Regions from separate parts of the Parabacteroides sp. ASF519 genome, predicted to be linked through region 2. Evidence: riboswitches for the same ligand, from Rfam matches in the RefSeq annotation. Region 2 holds a riboswitch; the other holds the start of a gene.
The links. Region 2 has a riboswitch for cobalamin ahead of C825_RS17645 (ABC transporter substrate-binding protein). Riboswitches for the same ligand answer to the same signal wherever they lie in the genome.
Positions count from the first base shown of each region.

Region 1: linked by a shared signal. The riboswitch ahead of C825_RS07415 (TonB-dependent receptor) and the one ahead of C825_RS17645 (ABC transporter substrate-binding protein) in region 2 are both predicted to bind cobalamin.

Region 1 covers NZ_AQFV02000006.1:1,910,410-1,915,087, forward strand. Annotated here, with positions in the region: gene C825_RS07410 (O-acetylhomoserine aminocarboxypropyltransferase/cysteine synthase family protein) at 106-1,386, opposite strand; cobalamin riboswitch at 1,506-1,708, shown strand; gene C825_RS07415 (TonB-dependent receptor) at 1,840-4,191, shown strand; gene C825_RS07420 (DUF4374 domain-containing protein) at 4,211-4,678, shown strand, end outside.
Region 2 covers NZ_AQFV02000006.1:4,444,219-4,448,896, reverse strand. Annotated here, with positions in the region: gene C825_RS17660 (formate--tetrahydrofolate ligase) at 1-605, opposite strand, end outside; gene C825_RS17655 (hypothetical protein) at 999-1,451, shown strand; gene cobI (precorrin-2 C(20)-methyltransferase) at 1,487-2,185, opposite strand; cobalamin riboswitch at 2,252-2,461, shown strand; gene C825_RS17645 (ABC transporter substrate-binding protein) at 2,510-3,670, shown strand; gene C825_RS17640 (iron chelate uptake ABC transporter family permease subunit) at 3,680-4,678, shown strand, end outside.

The DNA.
Region 1 (4,678 bases), 2.5 Mb from region 2:
TACCATCGGGGTTTTGTTTTTAAGGAGCTCCTGGAAATGGAGTTCATTATGTTTAATAGGAAACCGTATTCCATACAATACGATTTCCTGTTGAATAACTATTGATTACTGATTTAAAGCCTGCTCGATATCCGCTATGATATCATCCGCACTTTCGATGCCGACAGAGAAACGGATCAGGTCCGGAGCGATACCGGCTTCCTTCAATTGTTCGTCGGTCAACTGGCGATGCGTATGGCTTGCCGGATGAAGCACACAAGTACGGGCATCGGCCACATGAGTAACGATAGCAGCCAGCTTCAAGCTGTCCATAAACTTGATAGCTACCTCGCGTCCGCCTTTCAGTCCGAATGACAGGACACCGCATGAACCGTTCGGAAGATATTTCTTTGTCAGTTCGTAATATTTATTTCCTTCCAGATCCGGATAGTTTACCCAGGCTACCTTGTCGCAATTCTGAAGCCATTTAGCTACGGCCAGTGCATTTTTACAATGCTGCGGCATACGCAGATGCAATGTTTCCAGTCCGAGGTTCAGCAGGAAAGCATTTTGCGGAGACTGGATAGAACCCAGGTCACGCATCAACTGGCTGGTAGCCTTGGTGATATATGCCAGTTTCCCGAATGTCTTTGTGTAAGTCAGGCCATGATAGGAGTCATCCGGCTGGCAGAGGCCCGGGTATTTGTCTGCATGCGCTTCCCAGTCGAAGTTACCGCTGTCGACGATACAACCTCCTACGGCAGTCGCATGTCCGTCCATATATTTGGTCGTAGAATGCGTAACGATATCGGCACCCCATTCGAACGGGCGACAGTTGATCGGTGTGGCAAATGTATTGTCGACGATCAATGGTACGCCATGTTTGTGAGCGATACGGGCAAACTTTTCAATATCCAGTACCATCACTCCCGGATTGGAGATCGTTTCGCCGAACAATAATTTTGTATTCGGACGGAACGCCTTGCTGATCTCCTCTTCACTGGCATCCTGGTCGATGAATGTACATTCGATGCCCAGCTTTTTCAGGGTAACAGACAGCAGATTGTATGTTCCGCCATAAATACCGGTTGCACTTACGATATGGTCGCCGGCTTCGCAGATATTGAAACAGGCAAAGAAGTTGGCAGCCTGTCCCGATGAAGTCAGCATTGCTGCCACACCACCTTCCAAAGCGGCGATCTTGGATGCTACGGCATCGTTGGTCGGGTTTTGCAGACGAGTATAGAAATAACCACTCTCTTCCAGATCGAACAGTTTCGCCATTTGTTCGCTGGTCTCATACTTGAAGGTAGTACTCTGATAGATAGGCAGAACGCGAGGTTCTCCTTTTTTAGGCTGCCAGCCACCCTGCACACACAAAGTTGCCGGCTTGAATGAATTGCTCATATTATTAAATGTTTGCTATGTAATTATATTCTGCTGACAAAAGTAAAGAATAGTTCGTTCCATTAATACAAATCTATGATCATTTATAAAAAATAGGGTACTGTTTAAAAATAATCTTTACCTTTGCCTCCGGTTTTGGTGTCACAAATCCAGTTCTACGGAAAAGTGATGAAAAGGGAATCAGGTGAAAATCCTGAACAGACCCGCTGCTGTAAGCTCCGCCAAAGTCGTTGAACACAACTCAATCCACTGTTCGCAATGAATGGGAAGGACGTTCAATGACGGAGTAAGTCAGAAGACCTGCCAGAATCAGTAGTTTTAAGCTTTCGAGGAATAAGGCTGAAAAACATGTAAGTAAGGACTTGACTGTATTTGGTAGGGAGTTCCGGCTGTTCATGTGTTCCATTCTGTTTTGTCGAAAGCCTGTCGTTAATATATAATGTTTTTGATGGGATGAGAGGTTTCATACATGTATTTTTGTTGTTTATTTGTTTGTTTCCTGTAAGTCTGGCGGCGCAAGACAGGGTTACGCTGTCCGGAGAGGTGAGGGGAGAAGATGGTGCTCCGCTTCCTATGGTTACTGTTGCTATCGAAAATACGACGGCAGGGACATATACCGACGACCGGGGGCGCTATTCACTAAGTCTGAAACCCGGAAAGCATACTCTTATAATTACCTTGTTGGGTTATAATACAATAAAAACAATTCTCGATATCCGCAGGAACAAGACGCTCGATTTCGTTATGGAAGAAAATTCCGTAACCCTGAACACTGTTGAGGTGTATGGCAAATCGAAAACACAGAAGGTCAAGGAAGGTGCCCTGACCGTCAATGCGTTGGATATAAAACCACAGATCAGTTCCTTGAAGAACCTGAACGAAATGGTTAACCGGACAGTTGGCATCAAGATCAGGGAAGAAGGAGGGGTAGGTTCCGATTTTGACCTCTCCATTAACGGGCTGTCGGGTAATTCGGTGAGATATTTTATTGACGGTATGCCGCTGGATGCAAAAGGTAGCGGTATTTCACTGGCCAATTTGCCTGTAAATATTATTGACCGGGTCGAGATATATAAAGGAGTAGTTCCTGCCAGCCTGGGGGCCGATGCTTTGGGAGGAGCTATCAACATCATCACCAATCAAGACAAGAAAAATTATCTCGATGCCTCTTACGGCATCGGCTCGTTTCACACGCATCGGGCTGATCTGAATGGTCAGTTCGTAGAGCCGAAGACTGGATTGATCATGAAACCGACTGTCGGTGTCAATTACTCGAAAAATGATTATATGATGAAAGGTGTCGAGGTCTGGGATGCAGATAGCCGTAACTATATTGAAGTCAACCGCAAACGGTTCCATGATGATTATTTTTCCTTGCTGGGGCAACTTGAAGCCGGCTTTGTCGATAAGTCCTGGGCAGATGCTTTCTTTGTTTCCGGCTCTTATTCCAAAGTAGATAAGGAGTTGCAGACCGGTTCTATCCAGACTAAGGTCATCGGAGATGCAGAGCGTCGCGGCAGTGCTTGGAATATTTCAGCCCGTTATCAGAAGCGTTTTGATAAGATCAATACCAGTGCATCGTTATCCCATACCTGGGATCGCTCGCTGACTGTTGATACTGCCTATCGTATTTATAACTGGGACGGCGGTTTTACCCCGTCGTCCCGTAATGAGATCAACGGTCGCGGACGATCCATGCGTCATTATGACCGGCCTCTGACAATTTTCCGCGGAGGTGTTGATTATACTATCAACCGCCATCATTCCTTCAGCCTGAACTATTTACTCAACCGTACCGGAAACAATCGCCGCGACGATATTGATGAAACATTTGAACCGACCAATGATGTTTTAACCAAACATATCCTCGGGTTGACCTACAACCAGTCGTTTTTCGACGGAAGATGGGAGAGTACGTTATTTGTCAAGGATTATATCAACGCAACATCTGTCGAGCAGAATGATCTTTCATGGATAACAGGTTCGGATGAGGTTGACAGGAATGCGACTAAAAATTACTGGGGAGGCGGATTCGGCTGGCGTTTTATATGTTGGGAAGCGTTGTCTGCTAAAGCCTCTTTTGAACATAGTGTGCGGCTGCCTCTGTCTCGGGAGTTGCTTGGAAACGGAACGACTATCTATCCGAATCTCGCCCTTAATCCGGAAAGCAGTGACAATATTAACTTCGGCCTTTTTGGTAATTGGCATCCTGCTTCCGGTCATTCATTTTACTATGAGGCGAATGGATTTTTACGCTTTGTAGACGATTTCATCCAGGCAACGGTTTCTGAAAAAGAGGGGATGATGCAATATGAAAATATACCGGCGGTACATATCAAGGGAGCTGAAGGCGAAGTCCGATATAACTGGAAAAACAGCCTCCGGATAGTGGTCAATGCCAGTTACAATGAAGCCCGCGACCAGAAAAAGTACAAGACAGACGGTAAACCTTCGGCTACTTATAAAAACCGCGTACCCAATCGCCCCTGGTTTTATAGTAATGCGGATGTCAGTTATACATTTCATGATCTGGCCCAGAAGGACGACGATCTCCGTATCGGGTATTCCTGGCAATGGATACACTGGTTTTATCTTTCCTGGGAGGCTTATGGTGCTATCGAGAGTAAATCGCGTATCCCGACCCAGAATATATCGAATGTAAATGTGACCTATTCGTGGAATAAACAGCGTTACAATATATCGTTGGAATGTAGCAATCTATTTGACTCTACCGCTTATGACAATTACAAACTCCAGAAACCTGGACGTGCGTTTTTTGCCAAATTCAGATTATTCATTAATTAATAATTAAATATTCATACAAATGAAAAAGTTTCAGTTACTATTTTATGCATTCATTATGGCAATGGTTACATTGTCTTTCAATGCTTGTTCTAACGATGACGATCCTAAGCCGACCCCGGAACCTACTCCTGAGCCAAAGAACTATCACTTTGACATCTGGATTGCTCTGGATAAACATGGTGGCATGGGACGTGATGTTCAAACGCTGGTTAAAAGTATAGATTCTCTTACTGTTGGCTCAACTCCCATTGACTTTAAAGGAGATGGCACTGAGGTTCACTCGGTAATGTCTCTGGAAACCATTGTCAAAGGGAAATATTATTATCAGGTACCTGTATCAGGTGATCGTATATCAAAGTACATATTGTCTGATAATACCATCAAGAATATTCAGTCTTATCCTTTTAGCGAAGGTACGAATACTTATGATACCCGTAAATATACACATGCCTGGATTGACGACAATACGCTGGTGATTATGGCTTCT
Region 2 (4,678 bases):
ATCATTTCGGAAGCCGGCGTGATGTCGAATCCTGTTTCTGTCGGAACACCGTTTGCCGAGCCTCCCAGGCCGGATACGATATTGCGCAGGCTACGGTCGTTTACGTCGAGCACACGTTTCCATTTGATCTCTTTCAGCCCTTCGCAAGTATTGCGTGTCTGATAGATATAATTATCCAGCAACGCCGTGATCATGTTGTGGGCAGATGTAACCGCGTGGAAATCGCCGGTGAAATGCAAGTTGATGTTTTCCATCGGCAGTACCTGTGCGTATCCGCCTCCGGCTGCTCCGCCCTTCATACCGAAACACGGACCCAGCGAGGGTTCACGCAGGGCGGCGACTGCTTTTTTACCTATCTTGTTCAGGCCCAGGGCCAGACCGATAGATACGGTTGTTTTACCGATACCTGCTTTGGTAGGCGTGATGGCCGTTACCAGGATCAGGTTATGTTCTTTGATTTTCTCTTCATCGATCAGGTGAAGGGGCACTTTGGCGATATACCGACCATAGTTTTGTACTTCTTCGCGCGGAATACCCAAACCCGTGGCAACTTCCTTTATTTTGCGAAGGGAGACTTCTCTTGCAATTTCTATATCCGATTTCATGTGCTTATGTAAGTTTAAAGAGGCAACAAAAGTATATTATTTTTAATTAAATAACAAAATGATAGAATGAAAGGTTGTAATACCTGATAACTGTGTAAAATTAGTGTTATATTGATAAAAGTTACCAAAAGGAGGCCGGCAATGATTCTTTGTTAAGTGAAGTGCGCGTTTTTCAACATATTTGTAATCTTCAGTTGACAAAAACAGTGCATTTCGACAGTTCTTGTATTAAAGAACTTTAAAATATAGATAAAGGGTTGTGGTGTATGATAATTTGCCTAATTTTGTGATATCACAATAACAAAATGAAACTAACAGCAAGTTTATAGTGATAAAAAGAAAGTAAATAACAATTTTAAAAACTTCGGTTTATGTAATTAAGGAGATTTGATTATGGCAACAATGAGATTTAGTTTGACAGGCGTCGTTTCAAGAGAAACAGAGACAGGATCATGGGTTAAAACAATTGCAGATTGTTTGGGTATTCGAATGTTTTCGAAGATGGGTTCTTCGGAGAGTATGAATAATGTCGGTTGGGATACCACCAAGCAGAAGGAAATCCAGGATCTTCATCATTATGCCATCAGCAACTTGATCCCCAGGGCCGGAGTCTATCAGATGAAGTTACTTGAATCGTTGGCACAATCTGCTTCTATCTATTCACCGGAAGAGACTGAAACTCTTTATAATGAAACGAATAAAAAGATTGAAGAGATCAGCAGTCACATTTCAGGAGTATTAGTGAGTGCACGTGAGTTGTGCAAGTCGGGGCATCAGAACTGGGAATCTGTCCAGTCGCTCCGCTACCATATGAACCGTCTGAACGGTATCATAGAATCCGTATAGTTTTTGCGATACAATAATTGGGATAGTAATTTTTTTTATTGTATGATCATCAGTGAGAAATAGGGGAAAGATTTCTCTGCGATGATTTGCCGGTCGGAGGTGTAGTATTCTTTATCCGTCCCTACATTTTCAAAATAATGGAATTGTGTCTGCGGATGCTTGCGAATACATGCATGTACGGCTTCCACACATTGCGACAGTTTCATAATGACGATCACGTATCCGGCATTTATCTTTTCTGACAATTCTTCTGCGGAAGGAGTGCCGGGGATAACAATGATCTGTTCTTCCTGTTTGACAATGTGCAAGCCGGCCAGTGCTCCGGCAGCGATGAAGGCGGGGATTCCGGCAATACGCTGAACGTCGATTCCCGTCTCTATAAACTTGTCATATATATACTGGATGGAAGAATAGAAGCCGGCATCGCCTTCGGCTACGATAACGATCTGTCTGCCTTCCGCATAGTTTGCAGCGGCTTCGTTGTAAAGGGCGTCGTAGGCTTTCCAGGCTTCCGTGCGGTCTTTGCTCATGGGGAGCATGAAGCAGCGGATGGCAGTTTCGTTTATTTCCAGTGCACGTATGATATCGGCGGCACGTGAGAGGATTTCACCTTGCCTGTTACGGGTGGCGGGGCAGTAGATAATATCTGCTTTCTGAAGTTGTCGGAGACCTTTCACTGTGATAAGTTCCGGTTCGCCGGGACCTAATGATACGAAACTGATCGGGTAAGTCATTTTATTCTTGTTTTTATTTGGGGTGCAAATGTGCTGAAAATAGTGCAAAGTTGCAAACTTCTTATTACTTTTGCGATCGAAATAGGTTCTGTAAAACTCCTGTTCATGGAGACAGATTAAAAGGGAACCGGGTGGAAATCCCGGACAGTCCACGCTGCTGTAAAACTTCAGTAACATCCCGATAACACCTTTTGCCACTGGCGGAGAGACAGCCTCGCCGGGAAGGCTTTCGGGATGGAAGTAAGTCAGAAGACCTGCCATTTTTCACATAGCGATTGTCCTCGTGGGTTCGGACGGTTTGTGTCGGATAAAAAGAATATGAATATGAACAAGTATTTAGCAGGTTGTTGCCTGGTTGCACTATTGGCTACGTCGTGTGCATCGAAAGGAAATCAACAGGAGAAAAAGAATGTTTCTTCACAACAAACGACTATAACGGATAGCCGGGTTCAGGTGACACCAAAGCATGCCGAAGGTTTTCAACTGACCTATAAAGATGATTATACGCTGGTGGATATACATGATCCGCAGAATGAAGAAAGTACGCATTTCCTGTATGCTTTGGTTCCCCGGGGGACGAAGCCGGAAGGGATTCATGCGGATTATACGGTTATCGAAACACCTGTACGTAGTGCTATCTGTATGACTTCCCTGCAATTATCCAATTTCATTAAGTTGGGAGCGGAGGATAAGGTTGTCGGCATTACGAGTACGCGCCATCTGTTTAATAAGACTATCAATAATCAGCTGAAGGAAAGAAAGACGGCAAAGATCGGGATCGAAGGCAACTTCGATAATGAGGTGATCATGAGTATCAATCCCGACCTGATCCTGATCTCACCTTTTAAGCGTGGCGGCTATGAAACAATGAAAGATATCGGTATCCCTCTGATTCCTCATCTGGGATATAAAGAAATGACACCGTTGGGGCAGGCTGAATGGATCAAGTTCGTCGGTTTGTTACTCGGGATAGAGCAGGAAGCCAATGAAAAATTCTTGGCTATAGAGAACCGCTACAACGAGCTGAAAGAGCTGACAGCCGAAGGTAAAGTGCAGAAACGTCCTGTCGTGTTCAGTGGCGAAATACATGGTGGTAACTGGTATGCAGTAGGAGGAAAGAGCTTCCTTGCACAACTTTTCAAAGATGCCGGCGCTGATTACTTTTTGAAAGATGACGATCGCTCCGGCGGTGTGACGCTCGACTTCGAGACCGTCTATAACCAGGCCGACGAAGCCGACTACTGGCGTATCGTAAACAGCTATCCGGGAATATATACTTATAAATCACTGAAAGATCAGGATCCCCGTTATGCAGACTTCCGTGCCTTCAAGGAAAAAGGAGTGATCTATTGCAACATGAGGGAAAAACCTTTTTACGAAAGCATGCCGACCGAGCCGGAAGTGGTGCTGGGCGATTTATTGCATATCTTCCATCCGAATCTACTGCCGGATCATACGCCTGTCTATTATGATTTACTTAAATAAATGGGTACGATGAAGTATTCTAACACTTTCCTGATGTTTGTGATCTTTGTCTCGATCGTCGTGTTGTTGTTTCTGAATCTGGTGTTGGGCTCTGTTTCTATACCCTTCCATTCGGTTTGGAATATCATCTGCGGCAATGGCGACGAACCGGTCACCTGGCAGAATATTATCTGGAAATCACGCTTTCCGCAAGCCTTAACGGCATTAGTCGCCGGAGCCGGATTAGCGATCAGCGGGCTTCAGATGCAAACCGTATTCCGTAATCCGTTGGCCGGCCCCTCTGTATTGGGTATCAGTTCTGGTGCAAGTATGGGAGTTGCCTTCGTTGTTTTACTGAGCGGAAGTCTGGGAGGCGTGGCGTTGAGTAAGCTGGGCTTTATGGGGGAGATTGCCTTATCCATTGCGGCCATAGTCGGTTCCTTGTCTGTCATGGCACTGATCGTTTATGTTTCGCAGAAGGTAAAAGGGAATGTGACGCTATTGATTATCGGTGTGATGATCGGCTATGTGGCGAATGCGGTAATCGGAGTCCTGAAGTTTTTTAGTGTGGAAGAAGATATCCGTGCTTATGTGATCTGGGGGCTGGGAAGTTTCTCGCGTGTCTCCGGTAATCAGATGATGCTTTTCGTAGCGATTATGGCTATCCTGATCCCTCTTTCGTTCCTATTGATAAAGACATTGAATCTGATGCTTCTCGGCGATGGGTATGCTCGTAATCTGGGACTGAATATCAAACGGGCACGCCTGCTCGTTATCACCTCTGCCGGTGTATTGACAGCTATCGTGACCGCTTACTGTGGTCCGATCGTCTTCTTGGGACTGGCTGTTCCTCATCTTTGCCGTGCCATTTTCCAGACATCCGACCATCGCATACTGATGCCCGGTGTACTGTTTGTCGGTGCAGCCCTGGCATTGGCCTGTAACCTGATTGCACGTATGCCGGGATTCGAGGGAGCTTTGCCGGTCAACTCGGTAACCGCATTGGTCGGTGCTCCGGTCGTCGCTTCC